DNA from 3 places in the Paenibacillus sp. B-A-8 genome. Region 3 is predicted to be linked to each of the others. Evidence: riboswitches for the same ligand, from Rfam matches in the RefSeq annotation. Region 3 holds a riboswitch; each other region holds the start of a gene.
What was found. A riboswitch is a leader RNA that binds a small molecule or an ion and turns the genes downstream of it on or off. The one in region 3 is predicted to bind cyclic di-AMP.

Region 1: another riboswitch for cyclic di-AMP. It lies ahead of ACN6MV_RS16860 (APC family permease); the one in region 3 lies ahead of ACN6MV_RS00545 (C40 family peptidase).
Region 2: another riboswitch for cyclic di-AMP. It lies ahead of ACN6MV_RS16050 (C40 family peptidase); the one in region 3 lies ahead of ACN6MV_RS00545 (C40 family peptidase).

Annotation. Positions count from the first base shown of each region.
Region 1 is NZ_CP183882.1:3,772,812-3,780,691, reverse strand. It holds gene ACN6MV_RS16870 (DsbA family protein) at 1-508, shown strand, start outside; gene ACN6MV_RS16865 (disulfide oxidoreductase) at 505-969, shown strand; cyclic di-AMP (ydaO/yuaA leader) riboswitch at 1,167-1,325, shown strand; gene ACN6MV_RS16860 (APC family permease) at 1,449-3,266, shown strand; gene ACN6MV_RS16855 (iron-hydroxamate ABC transporter substrate-binding protein) at 3,469-4,476, shown strand; gene ACN6MV_RS16850 (FecCD family ABC transporter permease) at 4,697-5,752, shown strand; gene ACN6MV_RS16845 (iron ABC transporter permease) at 5,752-6,786, shown strand; gene ACN6MV_RS16840 (ABC transporter ATP-binding protein) at 6,873-7,673, shown strand; gene murB (UDP-N-acetylmuramate dehydrogenase) at 7,826-7,880, shown strand, end outside.
Region 2 is NZ_CP183882.1:3,619,594-3,627,473, reverse strand. It holds gene ACN6MV_RS16065 (CueP family metal-binding protein) at 68-622, opposite strand; gene ACN6MV_RS16060 (Ig-like domain-containing protein) at 767-1,144, opposite strand; gene ACN6MV_RS16055 (hypothetical protein) at 1,370-1,555, shown strand; gene ACN6MV_RS16050 (C40 family peptidase) at 1,784-2,251, opposite strand; cyclic di-AMP (ydaO/yuaA leader) riboswitch at 2,256-2,387, opposite strand; gene ACN6MV_RS16045 (TVP38/TMEM64 family protein) at 2,571-3,152, opposite strand; gene ACN6MV_RS16040 (DUF6803 family protein) at 3,324-3,809, shown strand; partial or broken gene ACN6MV_RS16035 (hypothetical protein) at 3,929-4,123, opposite strand; gene ACN6MV_RS16030 (hypothetical protein) at 4,355-4,564, opposite strand; gene ACN6MV_RS16025 (winged helix-turn-helix domain-containing protein) at 4,720-5,043, opposite strand; gene ACN6MV_RS16020 (response regulator transcription factor) at 5,049-5,375, opposite strand; gene ACN6MV_RS16015 (hypothetical protein) at 6,060-6,761, opposite strand; gene ACN6MV_RS16010 (hypothetical protein) at 6,819-7,127, opposite strand; gene ACN6MV_RS16005 (response regulator transcription factor) at 7,488-7,880, opposite strand, start outside.
Region 3 is NZ_CP183882.1:110,689-118,568, forward strand. It holds gene motA (flagellar motor stator protein MotA) at 1-407, opposite strand, end outside; gene ACN6MV_RS00520 (hypothetical protein) at 614-907, shown strand; gene ACN6MV_RS00525 (4a-hydroxytetrahydrobiopterin dehydratase) at 1,135-1,422, shown strand; gene ACN6MV_RS00530 (c-type cytochrome) at 1,514-1,870, opposite strand; gene ACN6MV_RS00535 (GNAT family N-acetyltransferase) at 1,998-2,483, opposite strand; gene ACN6MV_RS00540 (C40 family peptidase) at 2,713-3,204, opposite strand; cyclic di-AMP (ydaO/yuaA leader) riboswitch at 3,210-3,351, opposite strand; gene ACN6MV_RS00545 (C40 family peptidase) at 3,712-4,140, opposite strand; cyclic di-AMP (ydaO/yuaA leader) riboswitch at 4,194-4,332, opposite strand; gene ACN6MV_RS00550 (hypothetical protein) at 4,547-5,377, opposite strand; gene ACN6MV_RS00555 (M1 family metallopeptidase) at 5,389-7,395, opposite strand; gene ACN6MV_RS00560 (YwhD family protein) at 7,499-7,880, shown strand, end outside.

The sequences.
Region 1 (7,880 bases), 3.2 Mb from region 3:
TGTTAAAATTGTTGAATTTGGTGATTTAAAATGTCCAGCGTGTTCCCAATTTGCAACTTCAGTTAAACCGAAGATTGTTCAAGATTTTGTCAACGAGGGAAAAGCAGCGCTCTACTTTGTAAATATGGCTTTCGTTGGTCCAGACTCTGAGACTGCCTCACTTGCTGCATTATCTGTATATCATCAGAATAAAGATGAATTCTGGAAGTTCTACGATGCTGTATACGCACAGCAAGGTGATGAGAGCGAAGAATGGGCAACTGAAGATTTCTTAGTAAGCCTTGCGGAGAAAGAGAAGTTAGCTATCGATTACGAACTGCTGCGTAAAGATATCAAGGATCGTACGTTTGCAGATGACCTAAATAAGGGCATGCAGCTAGCTACTGAAGCAGGGGTAACTACAACGCCATCCCTTTACATCAATGGAGTAAAGACTGCGGATCCATTTAACATTGAAGCGATTTCAACTGAAATTAATGACGCCGCAAAAGCTGTGGAGGCAAAGTGACAAAGTTCCTATCTTTTTGCAAGCGTAACTGCCTGTATCTGGCCTGGTTCGTCTCTTTAGTTGCTGTTGCCGGTAGCTTGTATTTGAGCGAAGTATTGAAATATGAACCTTGTAAGCTTTGCTGGTTCCAGCGAATTTTCATGTATCCTCAGTTATTCCTCTTGGGAATTGCAACGTTTCGAGGGGATAAACGGATAATCCCTTATGTACTTCCACTAAGCTTGATTGGTGGCAGTATCTCGATCTATCACTATGCGGAACAGAAAATTCCTGCGTTAAGTAAAGTTCTTCCTTGTACAATTGGTGTTCCTTGTAATAAGGATTACTTGAACTTTTTTGGATTCATTACGATACCATTCCTTGCGTTAATCGCTTTTGCTTTAATTAGTATTTTACTTTGGTACGGACGTAAGGAAGAAGAAGTGATGGAGTTAGATACAGAGGAAAGTTTAGGATTTTGATTTTCTAACTTTAAGTGATCCGAAAAAATGTGAAAAGTGATTAAAAACACGATCCAGAGGGATAATTGAAGAGAATGAAAGAGAGCATCCAATAAGACGCTGTATTTGCGCTTACTGGATGTTTTTTCATTCTTTTTTCATTTTTTTCAACGCTTTACTGTAACCACTTTGTAGACTAATATTAGACCTTGTGAGAAGTTGAATATGCGCTGAGTTTTCTTAGGAAAAACGGGGGAACCAAACTTGGCATTCGTGCCAATGGGGTGAATCGGAATGGGTCAATTGGACTTAAACCGTAGGGCTATACCACAGCCCGAATCCGCCAGCTAACCTCGTAAGCAAAGGTGGGATAATGACCATGCATAGCATGCGGATCATTTCCGTATGCTATTTTTAGTGTCTGCATTTATGAAATCCACCAATGAAAACAGCGCGCGGAATTTCCGTTTCAGCTCCCAAAGAAAGGAACTGTATCCACCATGGTAAGCAAGGTAAAACGACTATTGATCGGGCGTCCGATGAAGTCGAACGAACTCGATCATGAAAAGTTATCCAAGGTTAAAGCACTGGCTGTCCTGTCTTCTGATGCGCTCTCGTCTGTAGCCTACGGAACGGAACAAATTCTGATTGTACTAGTGGCTGCAGGGTTTACTGCCATCTGGTATTCCCTGCCAATTGCATTAGCCGTATTGGGCCTGCTGGCCATCCTGATTTTATCCTATCGGCAGACGATCTACGCTTATCCTCAGGGAGGCGGAGCTTACATCGTTGCCAAGAGTAATCTTGGTGTTCCGACAGGGCTTTTAGCAGGAGGGTCTTTGTTAGTGGATTACATTCTGACCGTTGCTGTTAGTGCGTCGGCAGGGACGGATGCGATCACATCGGCTTTTCCAAGTCTTCATAATCACACCGTTCTTATTGCAGTATCCGTTATTATTCTTCTTACTTTAATTAATCTTCGCGGAGTTACAGAATCAGCTTCATTCATCGCAATCCCAGTGTATTTGTTCGTGGTGTCGATTGTAGTGTTGATTATCTCCGGTATTATTAAATATGCAGCAGGTGGCGTGCATGCGAATGTCCCTGAAATTGGCGCTGCTGTTTCTAATGTTAGTTTGTTTCTACTATTAAAAGCCTTCAGTTCTGGCTGTTCGGCTCTTACGGGTGTAGAGGCTGTATCTAATGCTATTCCAAACTTTAAAGCACCTGCAGAAAAGAATGCAGCCAAGACCTTAATGGTCATGGGAGTTATACTTGGATTTATGTTCACAGGCATCACACTCCTGGCGTATTGGTACGGCATAGTGCCTGACGAAAAGGCCACAGTTGTTTCTCAGATCGCTGAATCGACCTTTGGTCGCGGAACTTTATATTTTTTCATTCAAGGTATCACAGCAGTAATTTTGTTCTTGGCGGCAAATACGGCATACTCAGCGTTCCCGCTGCTTGCATTTATGTTTGCAAAAGATAAATATATGCCGCATGCTTTTATGGTTCGTGGTGACCGTCTAGGCTTCTCCAATGGTATTATTTTTCTAGGTGTTCTGTCAGCACTGCTTGTAGCTGCATTCCACGGAAATACAGAAAGCCTGATTCCTCTTTATGCGGTTGGTGTCTTCATTCCATTCACATTGTCACAGCTAGGAATGATGGTTCATTGGTTTAAAACCAAACCAGCGGGATGGAAAAAAAGATTTGTTGTAAATACCATTGGTATGCTGACTACATTGACGATTACGCTTATTTTTATCATCACTAAATTTTCAAGCGTATGGATGGCTTTCATTTTCTTACCTGCTGTAATGTTCGTGTTCCACCGGATTCACAAGCACTATTTGAACACTGCAGATCAGCTTCGTATATGCCCGAGTACAGATAAACCTTTGATTAAAGGCAGCACGGTTGTTGTCCCTGTTGCCGGTGTAACACGTGCTGTACTGCATTCCATTAGCTATGCCAAGTCTTTAACGGATAATGTTGTAGCAGTATATGTTGGATTTGATGAAGAGGACATCCAAAAGATGGAGCAACGGTGGGAGGAGTGGAACCCAGGTGTACGCCTGATTGTACTTCGTTCCAGATATCGCAGTATTATTCGTCCGTTACTGAAATTTATTGATACAGTGGAGTGGAAGACCGCAGCAACGGATCATATCACGATCCTGATCCCACAATTTATCACTAAGCATTGGTGGCAAGCTGTACTTCATAATCAGACCAGCTTTTTAATCCGTTCTTACCTAATGAATTCAAAAGATGTTGTGGTAGCGACTGTCCCTTATCATTTGAATAAATAGTGAACCCTTAAGGAGAGGCTATATCCGGAACGTTCGGAATATAGCCTTTTTTGTATTTTAAAGAAGGAAATTGTTACAAATCCACAAAATTTAAAATTTATATGTTGACATAGAGAATGAGAATCAATATCATTTAAAAGTGAGACAGAGACAGTCAACATCTTTGAGAAAACATAGCTTGTACACACTAGGAGGGTATTAAATGTTTTGGTTTAACAGAAAAAGATTTGGAAGCATGAAATTAACGATGGTCGGATTAATGGTGATGGTGCTATTTTTATCCGCTTGCGGTAATAATAATTCCGGTAACGCATCAAACGCAGGATCAGAGTCTACGGCAGCACCTACTGCTGAAGCTACAGAAGCTCCTGCAGCGCCTAAGACGTTAACGGATGCAATGGGGCATGAAGTAACGATTCCGGCTAATCCAACGCGTGTACTGGGTTCTTATTTGGAGGATGCTCTGGTAACTCTGGGCGTGACTCCAGTAGCACAATGGTCCGTACCGAATGGTGTTCAGGATTATCTGGCCGCTGAATTGAAAGATGTGCCTACCATTAGCTACGATCTTCCGCTCGAGGCAGTAACCAGCTTTGCTCCGGATCTTATTCTCATCCCATCGGAGTCTTCTGTACAGAACGGTATCTACGACCAACTGAATAAGATTGCACCGACCTATGTGATTGGGGATGAACTAAATCAAGATTGGCGTAAATCGCTGCTCAAGATTGGTGAAATTCTGAACAAGACCCCTGAAGCAGAGAAAGCCATTAAAGAGTATGAAGACAAAGCGGCTGCTGCGAAAGAAGAGCTTGAAGGAGCTATTGGTCAAGAGTCCGTGGCGATTTTATGGTTGGTACAAAAGAACTTCTATATTGTAGATGAAACACGCAGTAGTGGTGCTGTGTTATACACAGACCTTGGTGTAACGCTGCCTAACTTAGTAACAGAAATTCCTGTTGGTACAAGAGCTACTTGGAATCCAATCTCGCTAGAGAAGCTTTCTGAGCTGACGGCAGATCATATTATTCTTGTAAACAGTGATAAGACTGAGGGTTCGGAGATCCTGGACAGTGCAATTTGGAAAGGTATCCCGGCTGTAAAAGCTGGTAATGTGCATGAAATGAGCTCAACAAGCAGCTGGTTATACAGTGGTGCGAACGCTGGCGGCAAAATTATTGATGATGTGTTAGAAAGTCTTGTGAAATAAAAAGTCGTAATTCACCATGAATGAGACTGATCTTTTGGTGGGGAAGGGCGTGCAGATCAAGTATCTTAGGATACTAAGATCTGCACCATTTTTTTATAAACCATTCCCATATTACGGAAAAACTACTCCTACAATTGTACAACCTAATTTTTTTTGCGATAATGAGAATGATTGTTGTTATCATATAGACTAATGTAACTATCGATTAAGGAGACGACTCATGGTTTCACCCTCAGATTTCGCAAATCGCAATAAAAATGATACAAAAAAAGCTCTACATACCCGACCGGCAGCTGCAATGGGTATTCTAGTGATTGGACTTGCTGCTATTGCCTTTGGACTGGCACTTTCGGTCTCGGTGGGTGCGGCAAATATCAAGCTAGCTACGGTATGGGAAGCAATATTTCATTTCAATCCAGATTTACAGCAACATCAGGTGATAAGAGAACTGCGATTTCCACGCGCGATAGCAGGTGCTATGGTCGGTGCTTGCTTCACAGTAGCAGGGGCAATCATGCAAGGCATGACAAGAAACCCGCTGGCGGATTCAGGTCTGTTAGGCTTGAATGCGGGAGCAGGTGTAGCGCTGGCCATAGTTTTTGCTTTTGCACCTTCGCTCTCCTTCACTTCACTTATGTTGTTTTGTTTTATAGGTGCCGCTGTAGCCTCATTTATCGTATTCGGAATTGGGTCGCTATCTTTTAATGGCCTTACACCGTTACGTTTAACGCTCGCAGGCTCTGCGGTAAGTGCATTACTGGTTGCTGTTAGTCAGGGTATAGCTATTCTTTTTAACTTATCCCAGGATATTGCCTTCTGGCTGGCTGGAGGAATGGGTGGGGCGAGCTGGACTCAGATCAAGATTATTTTTCCTTGGGTGTTCGTGGCATTAATCGCAGCGATGATATTATCGCGGTCCGTCACTTTGCTCAGCTTAGGAAGAGAAGTTGCTGTTGGTCTGGGGCAGCGGACAAGATTAGTGCAGTTGGCATGTATGATTGTTGTAGTCGTTCTTGCCGGAAGTGCAGTCTCAATGGTTGGCCCGATTGCTTTTATAGGACTAATTATTCCACATGTTACACGTTATTTCGTTGGTGTAGATTATCGCTGGATTATTCCTTGCTCGGCGATTCTAGGGAGCTTATTGATTATCTTTGCGGATATCGCCGCTAGAATGATAAATGCACCTTATGAAACGCCGCTAGGCGCTTTAATAGCCATCATCGGTGTACCTTTCTTTATTTACTTGGCGAGTAAGCGTAAGGGGGAGCTGTAATGCACAGATTAACCCTTTCTCCTAATGAAAAAGAACGCCGCACACGCGCCATTACAGTGTTATCGCTGCTTGCCATTTTGATCGTTGTTGTATTTATTGTCAGTATGAATACAGGATTTATGCGTCTATCCCCCCGGGAGGTATTACATACACTGCTGGGAGATGGAACTCATCAGCAAAAGCTAATTTTATTTGATTTCAGATTACCTCGCATCGTTATTTCATTGTTAGTTGGAGCGGGCTTTGCAGTGTCAGGCTGTATCTTACAAAGTCTCGCTCGGAATGCACTTGCTGAACCGGCTACGCTGGGCATTAGTGCGGGTGCAGGTTTTGCGGTAATCATTTTCATCTCGTTTTTTCCGGCTACAACAGCAGCTCCGGTATTCGTTTTGCCGCTTTTAGCGCTTGGAGGAGCTAGCTTAACCGCCGCTTTAATTTATATTCTTGCATATCGGAAAGCAGATGGTCTGTCTCCAACAAGGTTGATCCTTATCGGGATTGCGGTCGCTGCCGGAATCAATGCTTGCCAGCTTGTGTTAGCCCTTCGGCTTGATCCTAATAATTATCAATTTGTAGCGACTTGGATCGCCGGGAAAATATGGGGTGGCGATTGGAGATTTGTCCTTGCGCTGCTGCCTTGGATAGCGATTCTGTTACCGTTCGCCTTCTATAAGGCCCGTATTCTTAATGTATTGAATCTAGGAGATCATACTTCATTAGGACTTGGAATGCGCGTGGAGAAGGAACGTATTCTCCTTCTGGTAACAGCAGTAGCACTTGCCGGCTCCTGTGTCGCTGTAAGCGGAGGGATTGGCTTTGTTGGTTTAATTGCACCACATCTAGCCCGCAAGCTTGTGGGACCCCGTCATCAGGTATTATTACCGGCTAGTGCTTTGACAGGGGCACTCCTTATGATTACTGCGGATACCATCGGAAGATGGGTTCTGCAGCCTGCAGAAGTTCCAACAGGCATCGTGGTTGCGATCATTGGTGCACCTTACTTTTTGTATTTACTCGCCAAATCAAAAGTGTAAAACTAAGCTCTTTCTTACGAAGCAAGATAAATTATGTAGTTCATTCTAGGAGCATAGCTTCATAAAACTTTTAAGGAGTGGTTAACATGTCAGAACGTTTGAATACAGAAGAATTAAGTATTGGGTATGCAGAGGCTACAATTGTTAAAGGTTTGAACTTATCCATCCCTACGGGAAAAATCACCGCACTAGTGGGCGCTAACGGCTCTGGTAAATCAACAATTCTTAAAACTATGGCCCGGATCATGAAGCCTAAGAGCGGCAGCGTGATGCTGGACGGCAAATCGATCCATAACTTTTCTACGAAAGAGGTAGCTCGTCAGCTTGCGATCCTACCGCAAAACCCAACGGCTCCAGACGGACTAACGGTCTCTGAACTTGTCAGCTATGGTCGCTTCCCGCATCAAAAAGGATTCGGCACAATGACAGCTGAGGATCTCAGCATTATCTCTAACGCTATCACTGTTACAGGTATGGAGTCTTTCCATGACCGTCCGATTGACCGCTTGTCCGGAGGACAACGTCAGCGTGCTTGGATCGCAATGGCATTGGCACAAGAAACAGACATTCTATTCCTGGACGAACCAACAACATTTCTAGATATGGCGCACCAGCTTGAAGTTCTACAGCTACTGCAAAAGCTGAATGAGGAAGAAGGCCGTACCATTATTATGGTAGTGCATGATCTGAATCATGCTACTCGTTATGCGCAGCATATGGTAGCTATTAAGTCCGGTACTGTGGTTAGTGAAGGCTCACCTACTCAAGTTATGACACCAGAAGTACTGCGGGAAGTGTTTGGAATTGAGGCGGATATTGTTCCAGATCCACGCACCGGTGTGCCACTGTGCCTTCCTTATGAGCTTGCAGCCTATAAAGCGGTGTAAACATAATTGAAAATCATACAACGAACAGGCTCCCGTCATTGACAAGGGAGCCTGTTCGTTGTTACAGTTGTGGTTGCCTACAATTCCATGATACCACTACTTAAAATAGATCAAAGAACCATCATTTTCACATGGTTAAAGGAGCATGAAACATGAATATTGACAAAATTCAAGATGACCTAGAGCAATTAATGACTGCAGGAATAG
Region 2 (7,880 bases), 3.4 Mb from region 3:
TCCCAAGCCAAGTGGCTACTGGAGCGCCCTATTTTTAGAGTTCCGGAGTCCTATCCACTTGTAGATTTTACGATAACTGCATCGTAGTGATACAAGTATTGTCCCCTTCCGATGTTGTGAAGGAAGAGGTGCTGTTCTTATCATCGTAATCAATCGTTACGTGAAACGTTTGGTCTCGCGGTAGCCAGAGATCAATAAAACCATTGTCATGGGATTTAATAACATCCTTTATTACCACTTTGTTATTGTGGTCGGTTACGGTGACATTAAATGATGTATTCGCCATTTCTCCCTGACACCCAGCCAGGTTATGTATGGCACAGGGATGTGTTTGGCTAACGTAAGGCGCAATTGAAACGAAAAACTCATCCCTCGGCAGGCCGTAGGTCAATTTTTGATCATTATCCGTTGTCACTGTCAGCTGATTTGATGTAATCGAAGCCGATTTGGCTTTGGCATTACCCATGCTGTAGTCATTCACCAATTTTTTAATATCGTTTGTTTGGGCTAGCTTTTCACCAATCGGCTCAGTTTTTCCCCTGTCAGCGATTGTATAGGTGCCCAAAGCTACACCAATCAAAGTTATCGCTATAGCCGTGGACATAAATACTTTTTTATTCATGAAATTTACTACCTTCCTTTTTACATTTAGTGCCGTTTAATATTACATCTTTTGCTCTGGCCAATCTATTTCCAGGGATCAGGAACTGCTGGGATTCAGTTTATAATTTTACTGGCATCATGCTCATAATTCTCTTGTTAAGCATCAGTGTTTGTGATCAGAAGTTACCACATTTATTACTACAGATGTTTTTTTGCCGCCTGAATTTACATTAATGGTAGCCTTTCCTGAAGCAACCGCTGTCACTAATCCACTTGCATTTACCGTTGCTACTTTAGAATTACTTGAAGAATAGGTTATCTTTATTTTCCCGCCTTTGGGTGAGGTCACCGCGGTGGGCTTCAGCTGAAAGGTTTCAGATGGCCTTAAAGGATTAGAAGGGCCTTTGACTGCAATTGAAGTTACTTTTACCGCTTGTGCCGCTTGTGTCGCTGGCGTTAAAGCAGCTGGACTGGTGATTGTTAATGTTAAAAAAGCTACAGATAATGTAGCTGTTAATACACCTTTTTTCAATACCTTCATTCTTAATCTCCTCACAGTATAGCAATACATTTTGGAGAAAGTATGAAGATATGATGTTCTTTTTAAAAATAATTAACGAATCCGAGTGAGAGTGTAGACTTCTTCCAAGTTGTCCAACCAAAAGAAATTGGGCTTCTACTCACCTACCACATATAAAATGTACATTTAAGTGTTACCATGAGAGGGTATTAAAGAGTTGAATTATACTACTAGGAGGAATATTATATGAATGGGTTAAGTGGATTATCAGGTTCAGCTAATATGCCAAAGAACTGTGGAATGGATGGAATGCATACGGGAACAGGAGACAAAAAAATCACCAATCACGAGCATGCTAAAGAACCCATTCAAAACCCAAAGGCAAATATACTGGACGAATATCGTGGGCAAACTATTGATATTAGGTTATAAGAACATCACATACATACCCTAGAGCAAACATATGATTATATCCATTTGAAAAGATATTAGTGACCAACATACAAAGGAGTCCCCATGATATATAGGGGACTCCTTTGTATGTTGAGGAGGAATCTGTGGGATTAGGGAAATGAGAAAACAGACCGTTCTGGGATCTTCTAAAAAACTAGGGGTATCCTGCAGCCATATATGGCTGCTGGATACCCCCTCACCTATTACTTAATTAACCATACTAAGATAACTCTCTTTATCTACTACACGCCGAGCCGTAACATAACGATCTTTGTAGTATCTTTCGGACAACTTGCTTATGCTTACTCCCTTGCTGCTTGAGGAGTGGGCGAATTGATCGTCGCCTAAGTAAATTCCGGCATGGGAGATACCATTACCAAAGGTATTAAAAAACACCAAATCTCCTGATCGTAAGTTCTCTTTTGCAACGGGTGTCCCTACTTTAGCTTGTGACTGGGAAGTGCGTGGAAGATCATCCACATTAAACTTTTTTAGTACATACAGGATGAATCCGGAACAATCGAATCCTGCCTTAGTGGTTCCACCCCATAAATAAGGTGTCCCGAGTACCTGATTCACTTCACTCTCCAGTTTTACCTCACTTGCAAAAGTACTTGGTACAGCTGTTGTGAAAATAACTGCAGCTCCTAGTAAAGATAAAATGACTTTCTTCAGAACCTTGTTCTCCCTTCAATGCCTACGGAGTTAGCTGAGGGTTCGGTTAAAGGTTCCCTATATTCTCTTGCTCACAAGAATAATTCACCCGGAATGGTTCCCCCGTTTTCAATACGAAATTCGGCAGTTGGTTAATATTTTGTAACTAATTACACTTTAATATATCAAGAAATCGCCTGTCAATGCTTTCACAAATTTTATACTTTTATTTTTAAACTACATAGTTTCTACACTTTTTTAGTGTATAATGCAGATTTTCGAGCTTTAATTACGCAAAAACCCTATTTATATAAGTAACTATTTTTCTATTGTCCATGCATTATCCCTTTTTCTTTCTATCAAGATAAAAAATAATGGTGCTCAATAAAAGAAACAAAATTGTAATCATTAACTTGAATTTAGTGTCCATTAGATTAACATATCCATAGCCAATGAGTGTCTCAAGTAGCAACGATGGTATTTTACCTATCGCAGAAGCAACTATAAAACTTGAAAAGCCTACTTTGGAAATAACGCAGATTAGAGTGACTAATGATGAAGGAATTAACGGCGCTGATCGGACAATTATTATGCTAAAAAACTGACGCTTCGGACTTAATGATTGAATCTGGGACTGCCATTTGATGGTTTTATTCGGACGATATTTCTCCTTATAAGTTAAGGTACCTTTGCGATAAAGAAGATAAGAGACGGCTGCCCCTAAAACTTCTCCGATCCAAGAGAGAAGAAACCCGGGAACCACACCAAAGACTAACATATTCACAGTCGTTAGTGCCACTGATGGAATGATTCCTACAACACTTATGACCACATTTATCAATAAACTTATGAGGACTGCCCAGGCTCCCCATACCATCAGCCACCGCATGAGTAATTCTGAATCCACTCCTAGGTATTCCATACTTCCCCTTCACTTTCAATCCACGTAGTATACCTATCTTCTAAACGAATTCTATACTCTATATCTTCAACTCTATTTTCCATCTATTGATACTCCTTCTCCAATCTCTTCTACAAACTTTCCACATATGATAACTCTTGCAGTAATTATATAAATGGAGGGAATTAATCAATGAACATGACTCATTACATGTCCCTTCTTATGGACAGCCAGCCGTGGAATCTGATCATCTTTATGGCAATCCCCGTCATTTTTGCTGAGACTATTACAGTAACCGAGTTCTTTATCCTTTTCAACAAAAACGTCCAGGGTGGATTAAAGGCGTTTAACCGAATCTGCAGTATTTTGGCCGGTCTCTACTTTACAGGAGTTTTCTTGTATCTCTTCCCGACAGCTTTTGTCCCTCTGACCGTAAATGGAGAGTGGCATTCCTGGGTAGACGTAGTCGCGGTTGGATTTTACCTCAGTGGCGTATTCTTCCTGCTGCCTCTGGCTCTTTTGGAGCTTGGGCTTATCGGCCGTAAACGTTCGGAAGAAGGAAAGCTCAAGCTTCACTTTATTCTCGTCAGCGGGTTTCTCGTTGTTGCACACATCGCCATGATCTTTGGGATGGTTAATCCTGAGATTGTAAGCGGAATGGCTGGTATGAATCAGTAATAAAGAAAGATTGCAAAAAGACTTCGAAGATATACTTCGAAGTCTTTTTTTATAGAAAACATCGAATGTAGGTGTCACAAACTTTTGTTTTTGTAAAGGATTTCTGTATCGCTAAATCATTATAGTTTTACTCGTTGTAAGCGAAGGGCATTTAGAACTACGGATACAGAACTTAGTGCCATAGCTGCTCCTGCGACCCAAGGAGCCAAGAGACCGATAGCAGCAATAGGAATCCCCAGTGTATTGTAACCAAGAGCCCAGAACAGATTCTGGCGGATGTTCGTCATTGTCTTGCGGCTCATATAGATGGCATCAGGTTTTGTCTCTATGCCCAAAGGATTGAAAACACCTTGGTTAAAAGGGGAATACAGGGGAATTGACAAATTCGTTCATAGCAGTTGGATTTCAGGTAGCATTGCTTCACCCTGTTCCATCTCGCCTGATATAGCTACACTCTTATTTCCTTTGAATATAATAATTTCGTCTCCTGTTAAGCTCCCTATGGAATCCGTCACTACATCGCTACCATCAATGATAAGGTCCCCTTAATACAACTTTCCTTCTTTTAATATCCATTCACCTGGGAATTTCTCATTAATCAATGCCATCGCCATTGAACTGTTGGATATCATTTTTTGCGAAGCAATATGTTCTATTTGAGATTCCATTCCAAGAATAGCGTATGTACCTTGTGAAATCGTCAGTAGCAAAGTAACGGTGGAAATAAAGAGCATTAGCTTTCGCGATAATTTCATATCAACCCGCCTTTTAATATTTCTTCCCTGAAAGCTTTAGAAAGAATGGATTATCAAACAGTTATAAAGAACATTACAAATCCTTTAGACCCATGAGTTCATTATTCGTCCTCTCTAGAAACAAGGAACTTATATCCCACTCCCCGTATGGTTTGTTAAGGACTATATTCCAAACCTGCACTGTTAAGTTTTTTTCGTATGTTTTTTATATGGGTATAAACAATTCGGTATCCTCCCCTATAATCAATTCCAAACATTTCCTCTACCAATTCTTTACGGGTAAATACACGTTGTTTACTCTTTGCAAGTGTAACAAGTAATACAGTCTCTTTTTTAGTTAAAGGAATGGATGTTCCCTGCATATAAAGCTCGTTATCATCTAATCGTATTTTCATATCCGACGAATCCATAACATGTAATTCTGTTAGAGGAACTTGTGAAGCTTGTATTAGGGTTGATCTGCTCAATAAAGAATTCATTCGGCTTAACTTTCCTGTAAATGAAAAGGATTGACCAAGTAACTGTCCACCCCAAAACAACCCACTTTATCCAATGTTGCTTTGCCCGCAGAAAGCTCAAGGAGTGGTATCCATTTAGTATCTTTAACGATTTCGAGAACATGGGATTCTTCTATATCCGGCAATAAGTCATCCAATAGGATGATATTAAAAGAATGCTTTTTCACCATAGTTAACGCATAACTACACGTTGCTGCTACCTTTATCGAAAATCCTTTTTCCAATAAAAAAATCCGAAGCAAATTTCTGATATTTCGGTCACTATGAATAATTAATACTCGATGATTAGTCATCATACTCAATGGTAGTTATGATGTTCGGAATGAAAAGAAAGCAACGAATAAAATTGTAAGAACTAACTCATATCAACAAATTTAGAGAATCAATAACGGTAACCAAAATAAAACCATTGGTTTACTTCCTTTATAAAAAGCTCTCTTTTATCATTTCCATTGTAGAAGGATTATGTGTGGACTCAATGTTGAAAGAATGTGATTTTTATGGACTTATTTCTAGTACATTTCGTCGCTCAACTTACTGACAAAATTTGCCTACAGCAAATAAAAATTCATTTTGTTCTGTCATCTTATCTCTCATCACTAACCCTATTTTCCACTCAGATATATGAAGAAAATATAGTTTAGACTGGAATCGTTGATTCTACAAGGTTTTGGAGCTAAGAAATCGTCAGCCTTTGATAAATAAGTTATAGACTGATAACCTAGAGGAAGGTATCCGTAATGCGACCGACACTATTAAGAGAAAATAAAAGTAGCCTGAGCATGAACTGTTTTTGGCATACAGTTGGACGTCCGGCGGCCAGAGACCCGGTCCGAATCCGGAAGAACCACTAGGTACACAAGCGGAAACTCTTCCTGAAATTAGATGGACACCAGTAAAAAAACAGCACGAGAAAAACTCTTAAACTGCCGCTAGTTTATTCATCTAATCTTTCCGTTAGTTGAATGAAATTACTGTTAGGAATCCTTTCGACGATGATAAATTACCGGCGAGGCGGCACTTTTCAGCCATAGGTATGCGTCACTTCCGCCAGGATTGGAAATCCAGATATTCGTGTCTGTATAATGGTATTTTCGTATCCAAATCAATTTATCGACGGAATGAATGTAGTCGGGACCGTAATCGCCATATCCTTCTGGTGGAATTGTAACCTTGGTGGTTTGTTCGCCTGATACGGTATCCACAATATATAAAGCTGGCAAAGGGAGTTTAGAAAAATCATTTGACCATTCCGCTTCTTTAACCCGAGAGACGTAAATCGTATCGTCGTCCTTCCAAGCAAAATCCAAGTCGGCGTAATTCTCCGGTGTATAAGTTGTAAATGTAGGGAATTCCTTCGTCATTAAATCTTTCTCCTTAAACCCAAACACAAGTCTTCCCCCACCTGCAATATACGCTAAGCTGTCTTTCGAAGGTGCCCATTTCGGACGTCCGACTTCTAAAATGATTTCATCCAATACTTCAAAATGACGACCATCGGATGAGATCGCGCAAACCATATTGCTGTCCATAGACCAGGATGCTGTTGGTGATACAACAAATGAAAGCCAGCTGCCGCTCCGCGAGAAAGAAAAATCACTGGGATTGACCGCAATGATTTTTGAACCGTTATTTGATATCTCATTCGATAGCCTATAAAATTTTTCGACGTTCTCCAAAGAGCTCGCCCCCGCCCAATTCTTCGGCAGTATCTTCTTATAAAGCGTCGCTCCCATTCAACCTTCCGGTGTGAGGTCGCCATTTTTTGATAGAATAAATCCGCTGCCGTCAGGAATCCAGACATATTCATCTACTCCAATTGCAGCGTTATTAAACTTCTTCAAGTCTGAAACATTGAGCACAGTACTGTATTTATAGGCAAGAATACTACCGTGGGGAGTCCACCTCGACAAATACCCTTTATAGATTTTTATTGTTTTTTTGGTGCTAACATCATAGATCTTAACGCTCTGCTGAGGCGGATTTTCTCCATCTTCTTCAACATAGGAAAGTAACACTCCATCAGCGGACCAATCTAGGCTCAAAGCCTTCCCCGAACTAGATACCTGGCTCTCCGTACCATTTACATACACCCTACGTTGCCGTTCCGAATAAAAGCGACTTTCGCCGGTACCTCTATTGTCCGTGAACTGTATCAGACGGATGAAATACCATAATAAAGAGGGCAATCGTAATAACTATTTTTTTATACCAATATGCTCTCACCTACTTCATTTCATTTTTCATTAGGGATGCCCTGTTTTATGTATTTTTACTCAAGTTGAGTTACTAACATTTCCAATTGATATAGCAAAAAGAGGAGCTGCCGAAGCATGCCCCTCTTTTCTTAGACCTTTTTAATTAAGATAACTCATTATTCAGCCCGGCTTAATGTGATTTTTTCACTACTCGTTCTCAGTGAAAACTAAGAACTTGTATCCAACTCCTCTTATTGTTTGTATAGGGTTATATTCTAAACCCGCACTTTTCAGTTTCTTACATATATTTTTAATATGAGAATCTATAACACGTGTCCCCCCATCGTATCCGAATATACTATCTATCAGTTCATCTCTGGTAGATACGAATTGACTGTTCTTAGCAAGGGTAGCGAGTAACTCCATCTCCTTTTCAGTTAGTGATACAACAGTCTCATCTATTTGAATCTCTCTAAGATTAAAGTGTAGCTTTATCCTCGAGAAATTCAACGTATTTGCCATTGAAAAGGAAGTTTGTGTCATCGCTACCCGGCGTAATAAAGCATTCATTCGGGCTAACAATTCTTCCAAATCAAAAGA
Region 3 (7,880 bases):
GTGGCGTGGATGTCCTCCATGAGAACATCGCGGACAAAGTCCTGATCATTCCCATCAATAATCATCCGCATGCCGTTTCTGAGGAAGTTATCTTCTATTTCATCGACTTTAGACTCAAGAGCCAGTAGACCTTCACGCCGTGTAATAGAAGCCCATTCCATGAACATAGTAATTAATTCGGATTTACTGATTAATTTCTTTTTGACAAAAATTATTTTAAACAGACTTGGAATCTTTTTGACCTCCGAGATTGGAAAGGCCATAAAGATGGAGGCCGCCGTCCCCACTAAGATAATAACGTAAGCAGCGGGTGTGGCTAAAGCGTGAAGAGGAGCGTGCTTGAGGATCATACCCCAAATTACTGCAACTAGACCAAAAATTAAACCGAGTATTGTTGAAATTTCCATTATGCACCTCGTCCATGAGATTATAAGATGTGTTCCGACAAAGCCGCGTATATCATCCTTGAAATAGCGGCAAGGCACTCTGTGCGAAACCGAATAACGTATATTCTTATTTATCGACATCATTCCGTTTTTTGTGAAGTCATTTTTTCGGCTATAATGGATAAGGTAAGTAATTATTCATCTGTGGAGAAAACGGAGTGATACATGTGGGTGTAAAGCATGGTAGAGATTACGGTGAAATCCTAACGGATTTGACTGAGGCTGTCGGAAGAATTTCCGATGGGTACTTATTTTTTGAAATGGATCCGGAAGAGTGGCAAGAATTGCCCCAGGAATCCAAGATGGAGGTATGGGAGGCGCTGGCTGAGGATCTTTTCTTCGCGCTGGGTAATGAACCTATGATTGAGGTGGGGAGCGGCGTTATCATCTACGATAAGGACACGCACCGCATTAATATTTTAGTCGGAGAAGAGGATTTAGCCTCTGTTGTTTTGATTTAGGAAGAGGGGGCGGCGGGGCGTAATTTGCCCGTAGTTAGTAGCCCGTGTTAAAATTGGTGTAGCCGAGTTATAATCGCTGGGATTCTTGAATACATTTAATCGAAAATATTGCCTTTATCCTGGCACATCCCTTGGACCTCAGAAGCTAAGGGATGTTTTGTTTAGCGAATAAGACGAGTAAAGGGCCTGCGGATTTTACTGCAATTTTTAGTAAGGGAGGAAACGAATTGTTATTTACGGAAGAAGAACTGCGTGAGCAGATCAGCAAGCTGGAAGGTTGGAAGCTCGAAGAGAATACCATGGTGCGAAAATATATGTTCAGCCAATATATGAAGGGTATTGCTTTCGTTGATGAAGTAGCCACCATTTCAGAAGCCTTTGATCACCATCCACATATTACGATTGATTATAAGACAGTGACTTTACGACTGAAATCAAATGAGGAAGACGGTATTACAGCTCTAGATATTCGAGAGGCACATGAATTTAATGAAGCCTTTGAGAAAAATCGTTAGTGTCACCCAAACTCATAAATAAACGCCCGTGCGCAGATAGTGAACTATCTTCTGGCACGGGCGTTTTTAGTTGCTTAGGTAGTAGTTACTGTTACTTTTTCTCTGAGAGCCAGAGGGCGACGTTTGCGATCTCCTCAGGGGCTAGCTTTTCTTTAAAGGAAGGCATTTGACCGCGTCCCTTAGTGACGATGCTGTAGATTTCTTCAGCATCATGCTGACCGCCTTCATTTTGAAGACTAGGGCCAACTCCACCTTGAAGCTGATCGCCGTGACAGGTGATACAGCTGGCTTTCACGGTTGCTTCTGCCTTTGCCGCATCCAACTGAACTACCGGCATTGTGGGTTTATTCTGTTCAGCTACCTCTTCTTTACCTGGAAGTGTAAACATAAGTACTACCGCAAAGGCACAGGCGGCAAAAAACAAACCGCTCATGATCCATTTCTGCATCCCAGTTCGTCCCTTCTATGTAAGCTGCTCCCTACATTATAGCTCAAGGTGAAGCGTTATCATAGGGTTTGTGACAAAAAAATGAACGATAATACCATCAATTGATTGAAAAATATGGATTTTAATATCATTTCTCATAGACCATGCAATAAAAAGGTTTGTTTCCTGATGGGGTTAGGCGCTCATACGTATCTGTAATCGTAAATCCACACTTTTGGTAAGTTCGGATCGCACGCTGGTTCCAGGTCAATACCTCTAGATCAATCTCACGCTCAGGATAACGAAGCAAGGCTTCTTGCACGATTGCATCCATGAATAATTTCCCTAGCCCTTTGCCGCACAGATCAGGTTGCATGCCAATCCCCAAACGTACAACACCTTCCATCGGGAACAACTGCGCGAATCCACACAAAGCTTCTTGCCCATTTAATATGGAGACATATTGCTCATTCCGTAGCTGAGGATCACCGAACTCGATGCCTAGAGCCTGCATTTGTTCCCACGGCATCCAGCCGTAAATATTATAAGGGGGGGTGTAATTCCAATTGCATATCTCTTCCGCGTGACTAGTCTCCATAGGAGTTACATGAAAAGTAACCGAAGGATTTATCATAAGGTCAAAGACCTCCTTTCACGAGGGTTATAACGCTTGCCGTCCTTACGAGTGCCGAAGGCGTCTATACTTGTAACTAATTATATACAAAAAGAGGGGTCATCAACTCAGAAAATTTATAAGGAATACTGTTTTACAAATTTTGAGAGGGGTAAATATTAAATAAGACAAAAAAACAAGCTCTTCCCCAAGAATTAACATCTTGGAAAAGAGCCTATGTACGTTCTACTTATTGAACATCATCATTATCTTCTGTCTCAGAAGCAACAGAATGATAAGCATCAGTGCTCATAATCCGTTTAGCACCGATATAGCGTTTTACGTAGTAGCTATCACTCAGGGAGCTAATCGTTACACCGCGTGAGGAAGATGCGTGTGCAAACTTGCCTTCACCGACATAAATGCCGACGTGGGAAACACCCTTACCACTTGTATTGAAGAATACAAGATCTCCTGATCTTAAATCATCTCGGGAGATAGCAGTACCCATTTGATACTGGGAACCTGATTGGTGTGGTAGGTTGATACCGATTTTATCAAAAACATACATTGTAAATCCGGAGCAATCAAATCCATTTGTGGAGATCCCGCCGGATACGTATTTAGTTCCGATGGTCTTGTCGATCACTTTATCCATTTTGGAATCCGCGAAAGCGCTTCCTGCTCCGATGGTGAAGATAATGGAAAAGCTGAGTACAGCTGCTGCTAACTTCTTCTTCAAAAGTTTATACCCCTTCCAGATGCCTACGAGGTTAGCTTAAGGGTTCGGTTGAAGGTCCCCTATGACCCCTCTAAAAATGGAGGTCAATTCACCCAAAGTTGGTTCCCCCGTTTCCCTAATAGTTAGGAAACTCGGCTCAGACTGTTGATTAGGAATAGCTTGTAATCAATACATGACAAAACCTTTGTAAATAACAACTTAATGATTACAAAAATGTTACTAAAATCTTACTGCAGTTATTGTAACAAACAGAGTGCCGCTTGGCAATCGTTTTTAACCTAATCATGCAGAAAAATTCATATATTTAAAGACAAAATGCATATGTAAGCGATAATATTAAACTTATTTTTATATTTATTGAAATTTTTATCAAATAAAAGTGTTTAAAGTCTGTTCTAGAGGTGTAAAGATTATAATAAGGCAAAAGAAAACCTGGATTCGATTAAGGTGATAATCAAATCCAGGTCTATATAGTTGTAATTGTGAGGTTATAGTTGTGGGGAAGTATTAATCGTAGGCTACAGCTTGATATGAGGAAGTACTCATTACTCTTTTAGCGCCAACGTAGCGATTGGCCCAGTAGGACTGGCTAAGTGAAGTGATGGTCACGCCATATGAAGATGATGATTGTGCGAATTTTCCGTTTCCAACATAAATGCCGACATGGGATACGCCGTTGCCCAATGTGTTAAAGAAAACTAGGTCACCTGAACGCAATTTGCTTTTGGCTACAGGAGTTCCAACATTATATTGAGCTTTTGAAGTGCGGGGCAAAGAAAGACCCACCTTCTTGAATACATACGTAGTGAATCCAGAACAGTCAAACCCGGCAGTGCTAGTGCCTCCGGTTTTATAGGCAACTCCAATTGTCTTTGAAATAACACTATCCATCTTAGAATCTGCAAAGGCACTTCCTCCACCAATAGAGAACGCCATCACAAGTCCCAGCGCCGCAGCGACGCATGCTTTTCTTAAATTCTTCAAAAAAATTGTACCCCTTCCAATGCCTGTGAGGTTAGCTTAAGGATTCGGTAGAAGGTTCCCCTATGATCACTGCAAAGCGAGATCAATTCACCCAAAATATGGTTCCCCCACTTCCCGGTGCAAGGAATTCGGCGTTTTATGCACCAGATAGTGACTTATCGACAAGACTACGATGAATACATGAAGTTATGTAGAAATCGTTTCAAATGATTACAAACTTGTTACTAATGGAACAGGACTTATTGTAACAAAGTCTTTACGAATTTGCAAATCGCCATAATTTGTCTGTAACGCGAAAGAGTCCCGGCTCCTGATTTAGGAACCGGGACTCTTATATTATGTGTTGTAATGCCATAAATTATTGTGGAAATGCTTTACTGCGCCATAGATGATATTGAGCGGAAATTCCCCACATTTTGAAAAGTGTCGAGGGCAGTGATGAGAGTTGACGAATAAGAAGTGCCGGCAGGCCAGGACAGAAGATACCGGATAGTCCGCACACCAGCAGAAGGATAAGGCCCGCTGCACCAAGTATGATTGAAATGCCTAGTGCAGGAATCAGTGACTTTATACAGATGAATAGGGAGGAGAACATCCCCGTACCGCTGGTATAACCAAACTGCATATATAGAAGGAACAGACGAACGATAAAGATGTATATAAGCCATGCCAATACGTATGGAACTAGATGAAGTAACAAAGAGGAGTTCAGAAAGGAAGATAAGAACAGCCCGTACATTTTTGGAGCGAGCCAGTATAACGGCAATAGAGCCAGCACCCATTCGATTAAACTAAAGATAAACACTGGAAATCCATAAAGCTTCATGCCGGGAAAAAAGAACAGGCCTCGCTCTCCTTTTCTCTCTTGATGGAGTTCATGCAGTAATCCTGCTCTTATGAAGGGGGAGAGCAGCAGTCGTAAGAGAACAAGCCCTAGGAACATCCATAACCAATTACGTATCTCAGGATCTGTGTTCAAGCTGAACTGCCCTTCGACATAATAGAGTAGTCTACCCATTCCACTGCCTCCAGCGTCTTTATCTGGGTAGCGCAGTAGAATTGGAACGATAGCAGACCGGATGAAGCCGTACATAAAGTAGCCCCAGAGCAGTCGATAGATGAAGAGCAGAATCAGAATATAAAATTGCTCCTTCATGCTTTGCCAGCCGCGGGTTATCGATGTTCTCACAATCATTCACCTCACCAGACAAGAGTTCCGAGCACGGTTTCAACTAATTTAGTTACACTTAACGTCCAGCGGGAGAGTGTTTTGGGCTCTATTTCCGCCAGTCTGAAGTTATTAAGATGTTTGTTTTCTAAAAGAACGGTATGCTCTGGATCAATCTCAGCAGAGAGGAGAAGTTTATCGCTTAACAGCTGAAACGTAGTCTCTGCTCCTTCACCGTTCCAGACCCGCTCTGCCGCAGAACCGTCAGCGAATGTGAATTTAATGGGAACGTCAACGTAATGACTCCCTTTGTTTGTAATTTTCACTATGGATTCGTAGCTCTGAGCCTCGCTGCTGCCATTCTTTTTAATCGTAATCGTATCTACTGAGAAATCAGGAGCACCGCCACCATAAACATAATCCTCGAAATAAGGCTGCCACGATTTTTTGGTTACCTTCTCAACGACTTTTTGAAAATCAGATGTAGTGGGATGCTGGAAACGGAATTTACGTGCGTAAGTAGACATGATACTGTTCATTGCTTTAGCGCCTACTTGGCGTTCAATATCCTTAAGTACTAGCTTTCCGCGAATATATACATTTCGGCTATACGATTCTGCCCCGTCATATTTCCATGTCTCTAAGTTCAGCGGCTCTGATTTGGTCACCAGGCTAGATTGCAGAGGGAGATTAGCTTTGACACCATATTCCTGCTCCATGAGTTTGTCTTCAGCGTAAGAAGTGAAGCTTTCGTCTAACCAAGCCTCTTCGAATTCATTGCTGGCGACCATACCGTAGAAGTATTGATGGCCAATTTCATGAACGACGGTTCTCTCAAGTGAAGTATCAGGTGAAGAGTCCGTGGCTCCAAAGGCTGTAATGAGCGTAGGATACTCCATTCCTCCTGCACCATTGCCCTCCTTAGGTGGAACGATAATAGACAGAGTGGAGTAGGGATAAGGACCATACCATTTACTGAAGTAGGTCAGGGCAGCCTTAGCGGCCTGAAGGTATCGTTCCTTTAAGTCTTTGTGCAATGGATCGAGATAGACCTTGATCCGTACACCAGGTACTTCTGGTGTAGAGAAGGCTTCTTCAGCTACTGTGAAATCAGGGGAAGCCGCCCAAGCGAAGTCATGGACATCATCAGCGTAGAATTGATATATTTTTTGATCTTGTTTCAGTTTGGCATTCTTTACAGGAAATCCGGTCGCAGCTACCGTATAGTTAGAAGGAACTGCAATCGTTACATTAAAGATGCCAAAATCGCTGTAAAATTCAGAGGTGCCGTGATATTGATGTAAATCCCAGCCTTCTTCCTTAACCCCGCGTGTGCCCATAGGCTCGTATACACTAAGCTTAGGGAACCATTGCCCAGCCATCACGAAATTCCCTGATGTACCCATACGGGCAAATATTTTGGGAAGCTGGACCTCGTACTTTAGTTTAAGTGTGACACTTTCTCCTCCATTAACCGGTTGTGGGAGATGCACCTTTAGGAGTGTCTTATCGTTGACGTTACCATCGTCGGGTTGTACAAATTGTACTCGTTGCATTAGCGATGTTCCTTCTGTCGTGCGCAGATCGGTTAGAGTCATACTTCCGAAGCCGTTCTCTGGCATGGTGTCACCCCTGAGCGTTCCTCCGGATTCCTTCATAAAAGTAGTATCTGGTGAGGCAAAAGCATTTGGGTACATATGAAAATATAGATCACTTACAGGTTTTACACCGGGGTGTGTCCAGGTTACCGTCTCAGAAGCGATTAAGGTTTCTGTATCTGGAACAAGCTGAACATCGATGTGGTACTCGACAACCCGATGACTTAATGCTTCCTCTGCCGGAACGGGGGCGCTATCAGGAAGATTTTGCTGTGGTGCAGCAGCAGGAGCTGTGCCACTGGAGGACTTGGCCTCTTTTGAAACAAAGCTAGTAACAGAAGTTGTGGAGTTATCCCCCGAATAGACCCATATTGCTCCTAGTAGCACGAGGGCGGCCAGGGTCGCAAAGATGATAATGTACCTTAATGACAGTGACTTCATACTGTGATTCCTCCCGTGACAAGCATCTACGGGATGTATATGTTTGCAATCGCCGCATTATTAGCTAAAATTAAATTATTCGTAAGAGGAAGGGTGTGCACTCGTGGACAACATACAACCGGAGGGCAAGAAACAGATTGCCTTAAATATTGTGAATGCCAAAAGTAAACATAAAGGCTTTGGAGCAGGCTCTATTGAGCTCAATAACGTATCGCCTGTCATTATTGATGGCGGTGAAGCAGTCATTGATATCGGTGCCATGCATGCCAAGAGTAAGGTTGAAAAGGGTATTAAATTCTCCATGAACCGTGAAGATGTACCTAATGGAAGACAGGTTTGGGTGGTATGGGTAGCAGTGGACCGTACCCAGGATAGTCAATTCTATGGTGGAATAACAGCTTGTGAAATGTGGATTGATACGGAAGCGCGTCGTGGCTGGAAAATCCTCGCCGAGCATGTCAATAAGCTGGATGGGGCTCTAAAAC